Regions from separate parts of the Rhizobium sp. PP-CC-3G-465 genome, predicted to be linked through region 1. Evidence: predicted binding sites of a transcription regulator. Region 1 holds the regulator's gene; each other region holds the start of a gene.
The links. The regulator LexA, encoded in region 1, represses DNA repair genes until DNA is damaged. The targets are predictions, from matches to a motif close to TGTTCNNNNTGTGTTCNG.
Positions count from the first base shown of each region.

Region 2: the regulator LexA is predicted to act here: its motif matches at 1,669-1,686, upstream of dnaE (DNA polymerase III subunit alpha).
Region 3: the regulator LexA is predicted to act here: its motif matches at 1,177-1,194, upstream of C8J33_RS08515 (PA0069 family radical SAM protein).
Region 4: the regulator LexA is predicted to act here: its motif matches at 1,201-1,218, upstream of C8J33_RS02350 (UvrD-helicase domain-containing protein).

Region 1 is NZ_SLYH01000001.1:928,473-931,681, forward strand. It holds gene C8J33_RS04195 (single-stranded DNA-binding protein) at 147-680, shown strand; gene lexA (transcriptional repressor LexA) at 955-1,671, shown strand; gene C8J33_RS04205 (hypothetical protein) at 2,711-3,043, opposite strand.
Region 2 is NZ_SLYH01000001.1:1,287,016-1,290,224, forward strand. It holds gene dnaE (DNA polymerase III subunit alpha) at 1-1,441, opposite strand, end outside; gene C8J33_RS06045 (ABC transporter ATP-binding protein) at 1,889-2,575, opposite strand; gene C8J33_RS06050 (lipoprotein-releasing ABC transporter permease subunit) at 2,589-3,209, opposite strand, start outside.
Region 3 is NZ_SLYH01000001.1:1,805,798-1,809,006, forward strand. It holds gene moaB (molybdenum cofactor biosynthesis protein B) at 1-345, shown strand, start outside; gene C8J33_RS08510 (glycosyl transferase) at 542-1,054, opposite strand; gene C8J33_RS08515 (PA0069 family radical SAM protein) at 1,278-2,435, shown strand; gene C8J33_RS08520 (ribonuclease HII) at 2,612-3,209, shown strand, end outside.
Region 4 is NZ_SLYH01000001.1:514,749-517,957, forward strand. It holds gene C8J33_RS02350 (UvrD-helicase domain-containing protein) at 1-1,159, opposite strand, end outside; gene C8J33_RS02355 (efflux RND transporter periplasmic adaptor subunit) at 1,392-2,624, shown strand; gene C8J33_RS02360 (efflux RND transporter permease subunit) at 2,621-3,209, shown strand, end outside.

The DNA.
Region 1 (3,209 bases):
CATACCCAAGACATAGAACAAATAAAGAACAAATTTGCAAACTGTTGTGGATTGCTGGCGGCCGAGGGCGAAATGCCGCGCTCAACAGCGTAGGCTCGCGGCACGATGCGGATCGTTGAGCCGCTTTCAGGAGACAGGACAAAGAGATGGCTGGTAGCGTAAACAAGGTGATCCTCATCGGCAACGTCGGGGCGGACCCCGAGATTCGGCGGACGCAGGATGGCAAGCCGATCGCAAACCTGCGCATCGCGACCTCCGAAAGCTGGCGCGACCGAAACTCCGGTGAGCGGCGCGAGAAAACAGAGTGGCACACCGTCGTGGTCTTTAACGAAGGCCTGTGCAAGGTCGTAGAGCAATATGTGAAAAAGGGCGCCAAGCTCTATCTCGAGGGCGCGCTGCAGACCCGCAAGTGGCAGGACAAGGACGGAAACGACCGTTACTCCACGGAGGTGGTGCTTCAGGGCTTCAACTCGACGCTGACCATGCTCGACGGTCGCGATGGTGGAGGCAGCGGTGGCGGAAGCCGTGGCAGCTCGGAATATGGTGGCGGAAGCGGTGGGTCGAATTACGGCGACGATTACGATCGCCCGGCCCAGTCCTCGGGCGCCCGATCGGGCGGTAGCACCGGCGGATCAAGCGGCGGCTTCTCTCGTGACCTGGATGACGATATCCCATTTTGATTCGCGCAAACCTGCTGCAGGTTGATACATAAATTCGACGCCTCTTTTGCGCCGTCATGGGTAAGTTCATGGCGGCGTTGCTATTGTGAAGCTGAGAGAGGCTGTGCGTTGACAACAATTCTCGTTTTTAAGGGAATGCGGAAAGCAACGCTTCGGATGGGCGCCCCTTGTTGATCATTCCCGATGTGGTTTAACCAGAATGCCACTTGCAGAACACATGAGGAACATATAACACTGTTCTTGCTTTGTTTCGTGACTCTGGAGTCGATTGATCATGCTGACCCGCAAGCAACAGGAACTGTTGATTTTCATTCATGAGCGCATGAAGGAATCGGGTATTCCCCCCTCATTCGACGAAATGAAGGATGCACTGGAGCTCGCGTCCAAATCCGGCATTCACCGGCTGATCACGGCTCTTGAGGAGCGCGGGTTCATCCGGCGCCTACCCAACCGGGCACGGGCGCTTGAGGTCATCAAGCTGCCGGAGGCGTATCTGGCCGCTGTCCCGCCGAAGCGCGGTTTTTCGCCGAGCGTGATTCAAGGAAGCCGGGGAAGCTCTGCACCTGAAAACGCGCCGAAGACGACGGCTGGGGTGGGCAACGATAATAGCGTGTCGGTTCCGGTGATGGGGCGCATCGCCGCAGGCGTTCCGATTTCCGCCATCCAGAACAATACCCACGATATCTCCGTTCCCGCCTTTATGATCGGCAATGGCGAGCACTACGCCTTGGAAGTCCGGGGCGACTCGATGATCGAAGCCGGTATTCTGGACGGTGATACCGTGATCATCCGCAATGCCAACAGTGCCAGCCCCGGCGAGATCGTCGTGGCTCTCGTGGATGACGAAGAAGCAACCCTCAAGCGCTTCCGCCGCAAGGGTGCCTCCGTTGCCCTCGAAGCAGCCAATCCAGCCTATGAGACAAGAATTTTTGGCCCGGAACGCGTGAAGGTCCAAGGAAAGCTCGTCGGGTTGATTCGCCGTTATCAGTGAAGGGAAGGGCTTTGCTATTGTGAGGTTGATGAGATCTTGTCGTCATCAGGTTCCAGCACATGGAGCCTTTTCAGCATGTTTTTTGAGGTTTACGTTTTAGACGGTCCTAGTTGACTACTGTACCGGCGAGGACAGACGGAAATCGCAACCTTCACGTTCTGCAGAGATGCGATTTTGAGGGTCGAGCCATCCACCTCCTTGTCAGTCCGACCTTGAGTCGTAGCTTGGCTGTTTAACGTCTACGAGATGAGTAGACACTTTTGAGCGCTTGGACGTCAGGTCGCCGGATGCCGCATCCAGTACGGGATGATGAAGGGGTAATTGGTGGCCCCTGAATCTCGTGGCGTGAGATGTAGGTAAGCTTCGTTATCCGTTAAGTTACCAACCGGCCAGAAATTTGCGCCATCTGTCGTTCTATTCGTAAGCTATCAAGCGGAACACGTTCAGTTCTGAGGCCTGCTAGCTTTAACGATACCTACAAGTGAAAGTCTATGGAACCGCATGGGCAGGTCGGCGTTTACCGGGCGAACACAGCGGAGGTGAACATGCCCGGAACATCGAGAAACTTTCGGGCTGTCCTCTTTGGCTGTAATAAAGCTGACTTTGTGGGAAGCACGATGTTGTGAGTATGTACAACCCCGACGAAGTTCAGGATTTGGCAAACGACTGTTTGTAGCCCACACAGAGACCATGGCACTTTCCAGGCAGGGTGAAAAGCCAGTACGTAAAAGCAATCAAATCTCTGTCTAGCCGAATTACAATCGTGTTGGCGATTTTAGTTCATTTTTTTGGTATTGCTCACAGCACCATTTACAAAAAAAACGCGCATTTTTCATGCGCTAAGGAATTCATCATGAGAATGATCTTTGTCGGGATGCTTGCATCCGTCCTCAGTATACTTGTGATCAAATATGCAAACAATGATCTGGGGAACAGTGTCCCATTGACGACTGTCGGAGCAGCTAGCTCGCTGTGATACCCGGGCATCTCGGCCAGCTGCTCCGATATATTTAGAGACTTTATCCGAAGATCAGGCTCATCATTCGTGGATCGTGTAAGATCCCATTTCGCACAAATTTTGCTTGTCTTCCGTCGTTGCGAGATCTGAACCCTCTTCGAATTCGAAACGCATGTCATAATTACAAACGTCTCGACCATCTGCAATCGTAAGCTCGATTGTCTCACCGGGATTGAGGACCTGTTCGCCGAACACGTCTCCCTCCCAATCACTGACACCGACAGGTGACGTGTAGAAGCGCGTGAGAACGGATTTCGTGCCGTTCTTCAGTGTGAACACCAGATCCTCGGCCTGTGCTGCCCCGGACACAAAAATGGCGCTGATGATAATCGCGCCTGTCGTAATGATTTTCATTGTTCCCCCCGTGAATCTAATATGTCGCCAATGGGTTGACGATAAAGGGATATTACCGAGTCTCTTGTCGTATTCAACTGGATTGTGGACGTTTGATAAACAGACGAATGCGGTTTCAGACGCGCTGCAAATTCTGAATGCGCGTTCTCACCATCATTTACCCAGC
Region 2 (3,209 bases), 360 kb from region 1:
TTTCCAGCACGCGGCCGACGTCGCGAAGTGCGGCGCGTGCCTGCAGCGATCCGAACGTGATGATCTGCGCCACCTGCTCGCGGCCGTACTTGGCCTGCACGTAGCGGATGACCTCTTCGCGACGGTCCTGGCAGAAGTCGATATCGAAGTCGGGCATCGACACGCGTTCCGGATTGAGGAAGCGTTCGAACAGCAGCGAGAAGCGCAGGGGATCGACGTCGGTGATCGTCAGCGCATAGGCGACGAGCGAGCCCGCGCCCGAACCGCGGCCGGGACCGACCGGGATGTCCTGCAGCTTCGCCCACTTGATGAAGTCGGCAACGATGAGGAAGTAGCCCGGAAACTTCATGCGCTCGATGACGCCGAGTTCGAAATCCAGCCGCTCGCGATAGTCCGTCTCGCTATAGCCGGGGGACAAACCGAGCTTCTGCATCCGCTCGTCCAGCCCTTCGATGGCCTGACGGCGCAGTTCGAGCGATTCCGCCCGCTCGGCCTCCGCCGGATCGTCGGAGGCGCCGGTGAAGCGCGGCAGGATCGGAGCACGCGTCTTCAGCACGAAGGTGCAGCGCCGCGCGACTTCGATCGTGTTGTCGAGCGCCTCCGGCAGATCGGCGAAAAGCTTCGCCATTTCCTGCCGGCTCTTGAGGTAGTGGTCGGGCGTCAGGCGGAAGCGGGTATCGTCCGACACCATGGCATTGTGCGCCACCGCCATCAGGGCGTCATGCGCATCATAGTCGCCGGGCGTCGGGAAAAAAGGTTCGTTGGTCGCGACCAGCGGCAGTTCCAGCCGGTAGGCGAGATCGATCATCCGGTTCTCGTGCCGCTTGTCGTAGCGCCCGTGGCGCTGCAGTTCGACATAAAGCCGATCACCGAAAAGCTCCATCAGGCAGCGCGCCCGCGCCTCGCCAAGCGCCGTGTGACCCGAGCGGATCGCGATGTCGATCGGCCCACCGGATGCCCCCGTCAGAGCGATCAGGCCGTCTGTCCCGATCTCCTTCAGCCAGGACAGGCAGATACGGACGCTCTGGTTGCCCTCCCCGCCCAGATAGGCGCGGCTGACGAGATCGACGAGATTGACATAACCAGCATCCGTCGCGGCGATCAGCACGATGGCCGGAAGCTTGGCGAGGTGCTGGGCATGCCCCCGCTTCTCACCCTCGACCTCATCCTCCATGTCGAGCGACAGTTGGCAGCCGATCAGCGGCTGGATTCCGTCGTCCATGCATTTCAGAGAAAATTCCAGCGCCGCGAACAGATTGTTTGTGTCGGCGATGCCGATAGCCGGCTGAGCATCGGATACGGCCTTGCCGATGATCTTCTTGATCGGCAGGGCGCCTTCGAGGAGCGAGAACGCCGAATGCGTTCTCAAATGGACGAACTGCGGCGCCGGCTTATCGCCATTGCCCGTACCGCCCGCAAAGCTTACGCCCGCATCCGCCATAGCTCACTCCGACTCTCGCATGAGATGAAAGCATACGCTCTTCAGGCTGGCGAAGCGACAACGGCGTCGCGTTTCTCCCCCGGAACTTGCCGAGAGAGACCCGTGCCGCTTCAGAGACCGAGAAGAAGAATGGAGAAGCTGGCAATGAACATGGCAATGGAGGTCAGTGCGGCGAGATCACGAAGGAAGTCGGACATGGCGTGCTCCTTTTGGTTCTGTTCATTTTATGTTCTATTTTTGTTCCCGTTTCAAGCTCTGAATCTGATGGGTGGTTAACAATTTTCGATGAGATAACGGGTGCATCCTGGCATTGCCGCTGCGCGACACCTGCCCTGGATGATTGCGTGGTGATGCGACGAAGGTTCCCGCGACGCGCCCAAGCGCGTCGCGCCGGGGCCGTACGCGCCAGTCGTTCAGGAAGAGGATCAGAGGCGATAACGCCAGGCGTCAGGCGAGTTCGACGACCTTGCCGTTCTGGAGCGTGATGCGGCGGTCCATCTTGGACGCCAGATCATAATTGTGCGTGGCGATCATCGCGGCGAGGCCGGATTGCTTGACCAGAGCCTTCAGTGCTTCGAAGACATAGCCGGCCGTCTCGGGGTCGAGATTGCCGGTGGGCTCGTCGGCCAGAAGCACGAAGGGCGCGTTGGCGACGGCGCGGGCGATGGCCACACGTTGCTGCTCGCCGCCCGACAGTTCGGACGGCCGGTGTTCGGCGCGGTGACCGATGCGCATGTAATCGAGCAAAGCCGAGGCGCGTTCGCGCGCTTCCTTCTTGGAGAGGCCGGCGATCAGTTGCGGCATCATGATGTTCTCGACGGCCGTGAATTCCGGCAGCAGGTGATGGAACTGGTAGACGAAGCCGATCTCGTTGCGGCGGATGGCCGTGCGCTCGGGATCGCTCAGCGAGCCGCAGGCCCGGCCATTGATCGAGACCTCACCGGCATCGGGCCGCTCCAGAAGGCCGGCCAGATGCAGCAGCGTCGATTTACCGGTGCCAGACGGCGCGACCAGCGCCACCGTCTGCCCACCAAGCAGCCGGAAGTCCGCACCCTTCAGGATCGAGAGCGCCTGTTCGCCCTGGCTGTAATGGCGCTCGACGCCGGAAAGCTCTAGTGCCACACGAGGGGCCATCATATCGTTCCTGTCACTCGTAACGCAGCGCCTGGACGGGATCCAGTCGCGAGGCCCGCCAGGCGGGGAAGATGGTTGCCAGGAACGACAGTCCGATGGCCATGCCGACAACCGCGACGGTTTCGCCGAGGTTCATGTCGGCCGGCAGCTGGCTGAGGAAGTAGAGTTCCGGATTGAAAATCGTCGTGCCCGAGATCCAGGAGAAGAACTGGCGGATCGATTCGATATTGAGACACACGACGACGCCGAGCGCGACGCCCGCCAGCGTGCCGACGATGCCGATGGCCGCGCCCGTCATGAAGAAGATGCGCATGACGGCGCCGGACGACGCCCCCATGGTGCGCAGGATGGCGATGTCGCTGCCCTTGTCCTTCACCAGCATGATCAGGCCGGACACGATGTTGAGCGCCGCCACCAGCACGATCAGGGTGAGGATCATGAACATGACGTTGCGCTCGACCTGAAGCGCGGAGAAGAAGGTCTTGTTGCGGTCGCGCCAGTCGCTGATCAGCACCTGCCTCTGGGCCGCGTCTTCCACCGGCTGGCGCAGGCTGTCGACGAGATCGGGATTCTCCACGAACAGTTCGATCGACTGGGCAATGCCTTCGGCGTTAAAATAGAGCTGCGCTTCCTC
Region 3 (3,209 bases), 880 kb from region 1:
TGGAGCCTCGACCCCGAGATCGACGTCATCATCACCACCGGCGGCACAGGCTTTACCGGGCGCGACGTCACGCCGGAGGCGCTGGAGCCGTTGTTCGAGAAGAAAATGGACGGATTCTCCGCCATCTTCCATCGCATTTCGTATGAGAAGATCGGCACCTCGACCATCCAGTCGCGCGCGACCGGCGGCGTGCTCAACGCCACCTTCGTCTTCGTGCTGCCCGGCTCCCCCGGAGCCTGCCGTGATGCCTGGGACGGTATCCTTAGCCAACAGCTCGACCTGCGCCACCGGCCCTGCAATTTCGTGGAGATCATGCCGCGGCTGGACGAGCACCTGAAGCGGTGAGTGTGGGTGGATTTAGAAAGAAAGACCCTCTCTGCCCTGCCGGGCATCTCCCCCACAAGAGGGGGAGAAGATCCTGGGCTGGCGGCACAACCCTATAAAAGACGTCAGAGATACCCTGAGGGCGGGCCACGAGTCCTCTCCCCCCTTGTGGGGGAGATGCCCGGCAGGGCAGAGAGGGCCTTCCTTCTTCAAACCCTCACCGACCCGAAGCCCAAGCCGGCATAAGCTCGCTCGACAGGCGGTGCACGCTGCGACGGGACACGAAATCGGCGAGCGTCATACCCGCCCGCGTCATACCGGCGGCCTGCGTGCGCTTGATCAGAAACCCCTGTTCCAGAACCGGGCTGCGCAATGCGAGACGCGCCAGAAGGGACCGGCGGTGCCGGCGGGAGGCCGAGAAGCAGGCGGGGCCGCGGCCGATGGCCATGTGCTCGGCGATCTCATCCACCCAGCGCCCGAGCGGCCGAGCACCCGGCTCGATCAGAAGCAGCCATTCGCCGCGTACCGAGCGGATGACATCGGCCATCTCCCAACTGGTGAGGAACCGCGCGCCCGCGGCATCGGCCACGTGTCCGGAGGCATCCTGCGAACCGTGATCGAGGATGATCACGTCGCTGACGAGACCTTCCACAGCGCCGGCCACCAGCGCGGCCAGCGATTGCGCCAGCCTCGTCTCGCTATCGCGGGTTTCCATCAAGATCGTCAGCATGGCCGGTCGTACCGCATTGCACGCGGGAATGCCATAAAACCTGTGCGGAACGGAACAGTATCCCGTCATTCATGATGAATCCGGAGGCGTCGGCAATGCCGCCGTGAGATTGCCAGCGCATTTGTTCTTGCATTGTTCTCTTTTTATGGTTACGGCTAACGGAAGAGAGAACGACATGACGGTTCGGCGAAAACCGCACCGTCCATGTTCCCCGGAGTGTCCCATGAACGATCTGTCCCATGTGAGGCAGGGTGCATTTGCGCCCGGCAATCGGGCCGATGTGGCCGACGCACTGATGGTCGAAAGCGGCCTTCGCATCGAGGTGGACCGCCGTCGCGGCCGTGGCGCCGGGATCAACACCTCGGGAAGGTTCGAGCCTGTGACGCGCAGCACGGAGGATGACGGCTGGAACTCGCTGGAGGACCTGCCGCCGTTCAAGACCGAGGTGCAGGTGGAGAAGCCGCGCACGATCATCGCCCGCAACGATTCGCCCGATATTCCCTTCGACCGCTCGGTCAATCCCTATCGCGGCTGCGAGCATGGCTGCATCTACTGCTTCGCCCGGCCGACCCATGCCTATATGGGCCTGTCTGCCGGTCTCGATTTCGAGGCGCGGCTTTTTGCCAAGCCCGATGCGGCCAAGCTTCTGGAGCGCGAACTGGCCAAGCCCGGCTACAAGGTGAAGCCGATCGCCATCGGCACGAATACGGATCCTTACCAGCCGATCGAGAAGGAATGGCGGATCATGCGCCAGATCCTGGAGGTGCTGAAGGCGGCGGATCACCCGGTCATGATCGTCACGAAATCGGCGATGGTCCTGCGCGACATCGATATTCTCGCGCCGATGGCGGAGAAGGGGCTCGCCCGGGTCGGCCTTTCGGTGACGACGCTCGACCGCAAGCTGGCGCGGCTGATGGAACCGCGCGCCTCGACGCCGGAAAAGCGGCTTGATGCGATCCGCAAGCTGTCGGAGGCCGGCATTCCCACCAGCGTGCTGATGGCGCCCGTCATCCCGGCGCTGAACGACCACGAGATCGAGCGCGTGCTGGATTCCGCCAAGGCGGCCGGTGCGACGGAGGCGAGCTACGTCCTTTTGCGCCTGCCGCTGGAGGTCAGCCCCCTCTTCCGCGACTGGCTGCTGCAACATTATCCGGATCGCTATCGCCACGTCATGTCGCTCGTGCGCTCGATGCGCGATGGCAAGGACTACGATGCCGATTTCACCAAGCGGATGAAGGGTGCAGGACCCTATGCCTGGCAGATCGGCCGCCGCTTCGACCTTGCCGCCAAGCGGCTGGAGCTGAACACCAACCGGCGGGCGCTGAACTGCGATATCTTCGTTCCCCCGCTCGGGACAGGCGTGCAGCTTTCGCTGCTCTGAGGCCGTCATCTTCGTTCGGCACGTGCCGGACAGCAAATGGGATCGCATGTCCCTCGTACCATGCGATCGCTCGCGGCAGGTGTCTTCCGCAAAGCCACCTGCCCTCTGCCCCCCGGCGGCGCCGCATCCGCCTGGGGGTCTTGCGGGGAATCGGTCTCCCGTGCGAGTTTGCCGCCATGGCACGCCGCACCACGACCGATTCCCCGCTCCTCTTCGACATCCGCCTGAGCCCCGATTTCAGTCTGGAAGAGGCGGCACAGCGCGAGGGTCTGTGGCCGGTCGCCGGCACGGACGAGGCCGGTCGCGGTCCGCTGGCCGGCCCTGTGGTCGCCGCCGCCGTCATCCTTGACCCGCAGCGCATTCCCCAAGGATTGAACGACAGCAAGCAGCTGACGGCGCAGCGGCGGGAGGTGCTGTTTACCGAAATCCTCGCGAACGCCACCGTTTCCATCGCATCCTCCGGCGCCGGCCGCATCGACGGTACGGATATCCGCAAGGCGAGCCTCGACGCGATGCGCCGCGCGGTCTGCGGCCTTCACCGGCGGCCGGCTTTGGTGCTTGCGGACGGACGCGACGTGCCGCCGGGGCTGGCCTGCGAAGGCCGGGCGGTCGTCAAGGGCGATGCCCGCTCCCTCTCCATCGCCGCGGCCTCCATCGTCGCCAAGGTCGCGCGCGACCGGATGATGACCCGGGCGGACGGCGTCTTTCCCGGCTACGGCTTTGCCATGCATGCCGGCTACGCCACCGCGCATCACCGCAGCGCCATCATTCTCC
Region 4 (3,209 bases), 410 kb from region 1:
CGAGACGACCTTCATTGTGCGCGATCAGATGGCCGGCAGTGGCAAGGATATGGGCGGTCGAGCGGTAGTTCCGCTCCAGCTTAATGACAACCGCGCCCGGGAAGTCCTTGTCGAAGCGGAGGATGTTGTCCACCTCCGCACCGCGCCAGCCATAGATTGACTGGTCGTCGTCGCCGACGCAGCAGATATTAACGGTATTGTCCGCCGTGCGCGGCTCCCCCTTCGCGGGGCTCGGTCGCTGGGCCAGAAGCCGCAGCCACATGTATTGAGCGGTATTGGTGTCCTGATACTCGTCCACGAGAATATAGCGAAAGCGGCCGTGATATTCGCGCAGCAGGTCGGGATGCTTGCGGAAGATGGCGATGGGGTGGAGCAGCAGGTCGCCGAAGTCGCAGGCGTTCAGCGTGCGCAGGCGTGCCTGATAGGCGGCGTAGAGGTCGCGGCCCTTGCCATTGCTGAACGCGCGCGCGTCGCCTTCCGGGATATCGGCGGGCGTCAGGCCCTTGTTCTTCCAGCCGTCGATCAGCTGGGCGAACTGCTTGGCCGGCCAGCGCTTGTCGTCGATGGACTCGGCCTGCAGGATCTGCTTGATCAGGCGGGTGACGTCGTCCGTGTCGAGAATGGTGAAGTCTGAGCGGATGCCGGCAAGCTCCGCATGACGTCGCAGCAGTTTGACGCCGATGGAGTGGAATGTGCCGAGCCAGGGCATGCCCTCGACCGCGCCGCCGACCAGAACGCCGATGCGCTCCTTCATCTCGCGCGCCGCCTTGTTGGTGAAGGTGACGGCGAGGATCTGGCTCGGATAGGCGCGGCCGGTCGCCATGATATGCGCGATGCGCGTGGTGAGGACGCGCGTCTTGCCGGTGCCGGCACCGGCCAGCACGAGCACGGGGCCATCCAGCGTTTCCACGGCAAGGCGCTGCTCCGGGTTGAGGCCCGAGAGATAATCCGGCGCACGATCGCGGTCGCGAGCAGCCATGGCGCGGGCTGCAAGACCCGAAGGTCCTTGTGCCGGGGCGTTGCCTTGATCCTGCCCGGGACGCCCATCGCGTGCACCAACGGGCGCATCTACCGGGTCAGCGCCTCGGCGTTCGCCTCTCGCGGGCGCGCGTGCGGGCTCTTCGTCGAAGAAGGGGATGTCGTCGAAACCGTTGCTCATGCGGTTCAATGTAGTGATTCGGGTCCGAAAGGCCAGAATTGCGTTCTTCTTTTATTCCCCGGGCAGAAAGGCGGCGATCTCCTGAACCGGGGAAATCCATCATCATTACAATTGCGTAATGATGAGCTTGCGGGATTGCGTGAGATGCGGACTGCCCGGTACTTTGGGACAAACCGTCGCATTCCGCTCATCTGAACCGTCCCTGTCGGGAATGCCCACGTCGGAGACCTGCATGCAGATCTGGAAACAGCTGGCCGTCAGCCTCGCCATTCTCCTCGTCGGCCTCGCCGCCTGGGTGCGCTTCGTGCCGTCCGCCGGGCCGATGCTCGTGTCCGCCGGCGTGCCCGGCAGCGTCGTCGCACTGGTCGCGCCGTCGGCTGCATCCGGCGACAAGGTGCAGGGACAGGGACGGGGCGGACAGAGCGGAACGCAGCGGGCAGCGGCCGGCAACCAGACGCCGCTCGTCGTCACTGAGGCTGCGGGAACCGCGCTCGTCAACGATCGGCTGAACGCCATCGGCAATGGTGAGGCCATCCTCTCGGTGACCGTCACGCCGCTTTCCACCGGCAATCTCACGGAAGTGCTGGTGAAGTCCGGCGAGCGAATCGAGCAGGGGCAGGTGATCGCCAAGCTCGACAGCGACGAGCAAGTGCTCGCCGTCGCACAAGCCAAGGTGCTGCTGGACGCTGCCCGCGACAAGGTGGAGCGCAACCGCCGCCTCGGCAATGCGGTTTCGATCGCCACGCTGCGCGAGGCCGAGTTCGCCGAGCAGGCCGCCGAGTTGGCGCTGAAGACCGCCGAACTCGATCTGACGCGGCGCGACATCGTCGCTCCGTCCAAGGGCATCGTCGGCATCATCACCGTCAATCCCGGCGATTATGTCACCACCTCGACGCCGATTGCCGTGGTAGATGACCGGTCGCAGATCCTCGTCGATTTCTGGGTTCCCGAACGGTTCGCCAACAGTATAAAGGTCGGTCAGGAGGTCTCGGCGGTTGCCGTGGCGCAGGTGACGCGTCAGCTGACCGGTGCCATCCACGCCATCGACAACCGGATCGACCAGGCCAGCCGAACGCTGCGCGTGCGAGCGCGCCTCGACAATCCGGACGACAGCCTGCGGGCCGGCATGTCCTTTTCGGTCAACGTCCGCTTCCCCGGCGACAGCTATCCCACCGTCAATCCGCTCGCGGTGCAGTGGAGCGCCGACGGCTCCTATGTCTGGCGCGTGGTGGACAGTAAGGCGGAGCGCGTGCCGGTGACGATCATCCAGCGCAACTCCGACAAGGTGCTGGTGGATGCCAAGCTCGAAAAGGGCGACATGGTGGCGACCGAGGGCGTGCAGCGGCTGAGGGACGGAGGCGAGGTCAAGGTTGCCAATGCGTCGGCGGGCGCTGTAGGTGATGCGGGCGAGCAGAAGGTTTCGAGCGCGCAACCCGTGGTAACGGGCGCGGAGGCCGCGCGATGAGCGGCCCCCACAAGACAGGGGCGGGCGGGTCTGCGGGGTTTACTGCCCTTTTCATCCGACGGCCGATCCTTGCGCTGGTGGTCAATACGCTGATCATCGTCGCAGGCCTTGCGGCGCTGAACGGCGTCGAGATCCGCGAATTGCCGGAGGTCGACCAGCCGGTCGTGTCCGTCAATACGCGCTTCGAGGGGGCGGCACCCGAGACGGTCGACCGGGAACTGACCTCGGTGATCGAAGGCGCCGTGTCCCGCGTGCAGGGCATCAAGGACATCTCGTCCACATCGCAATATGCCCAGAGCCGGGTGACGCTCCAGTTTTCAGACACGACCGATATCGGGCAGGCGTCCAACGATGTGCGCGATGCGCTCGGCCGGGTGACGAACGATCTTCCCGATGGTGCCGATGCGCCGCAGATCGTGAAGGCGGATGCCGACAGCCAGCCGATCCTGCGCCTCGCGCTCACCTCCGACACGCTGTCGATGGAAGACCTGACGCTGCTAGCCGAAAACGAGGTGACCGACCGGCTCGCCTCCGTCGAAGGCGTGGCCGATGTCCAGCTGAACGGCGAGCAGGAGAAGATCTTCC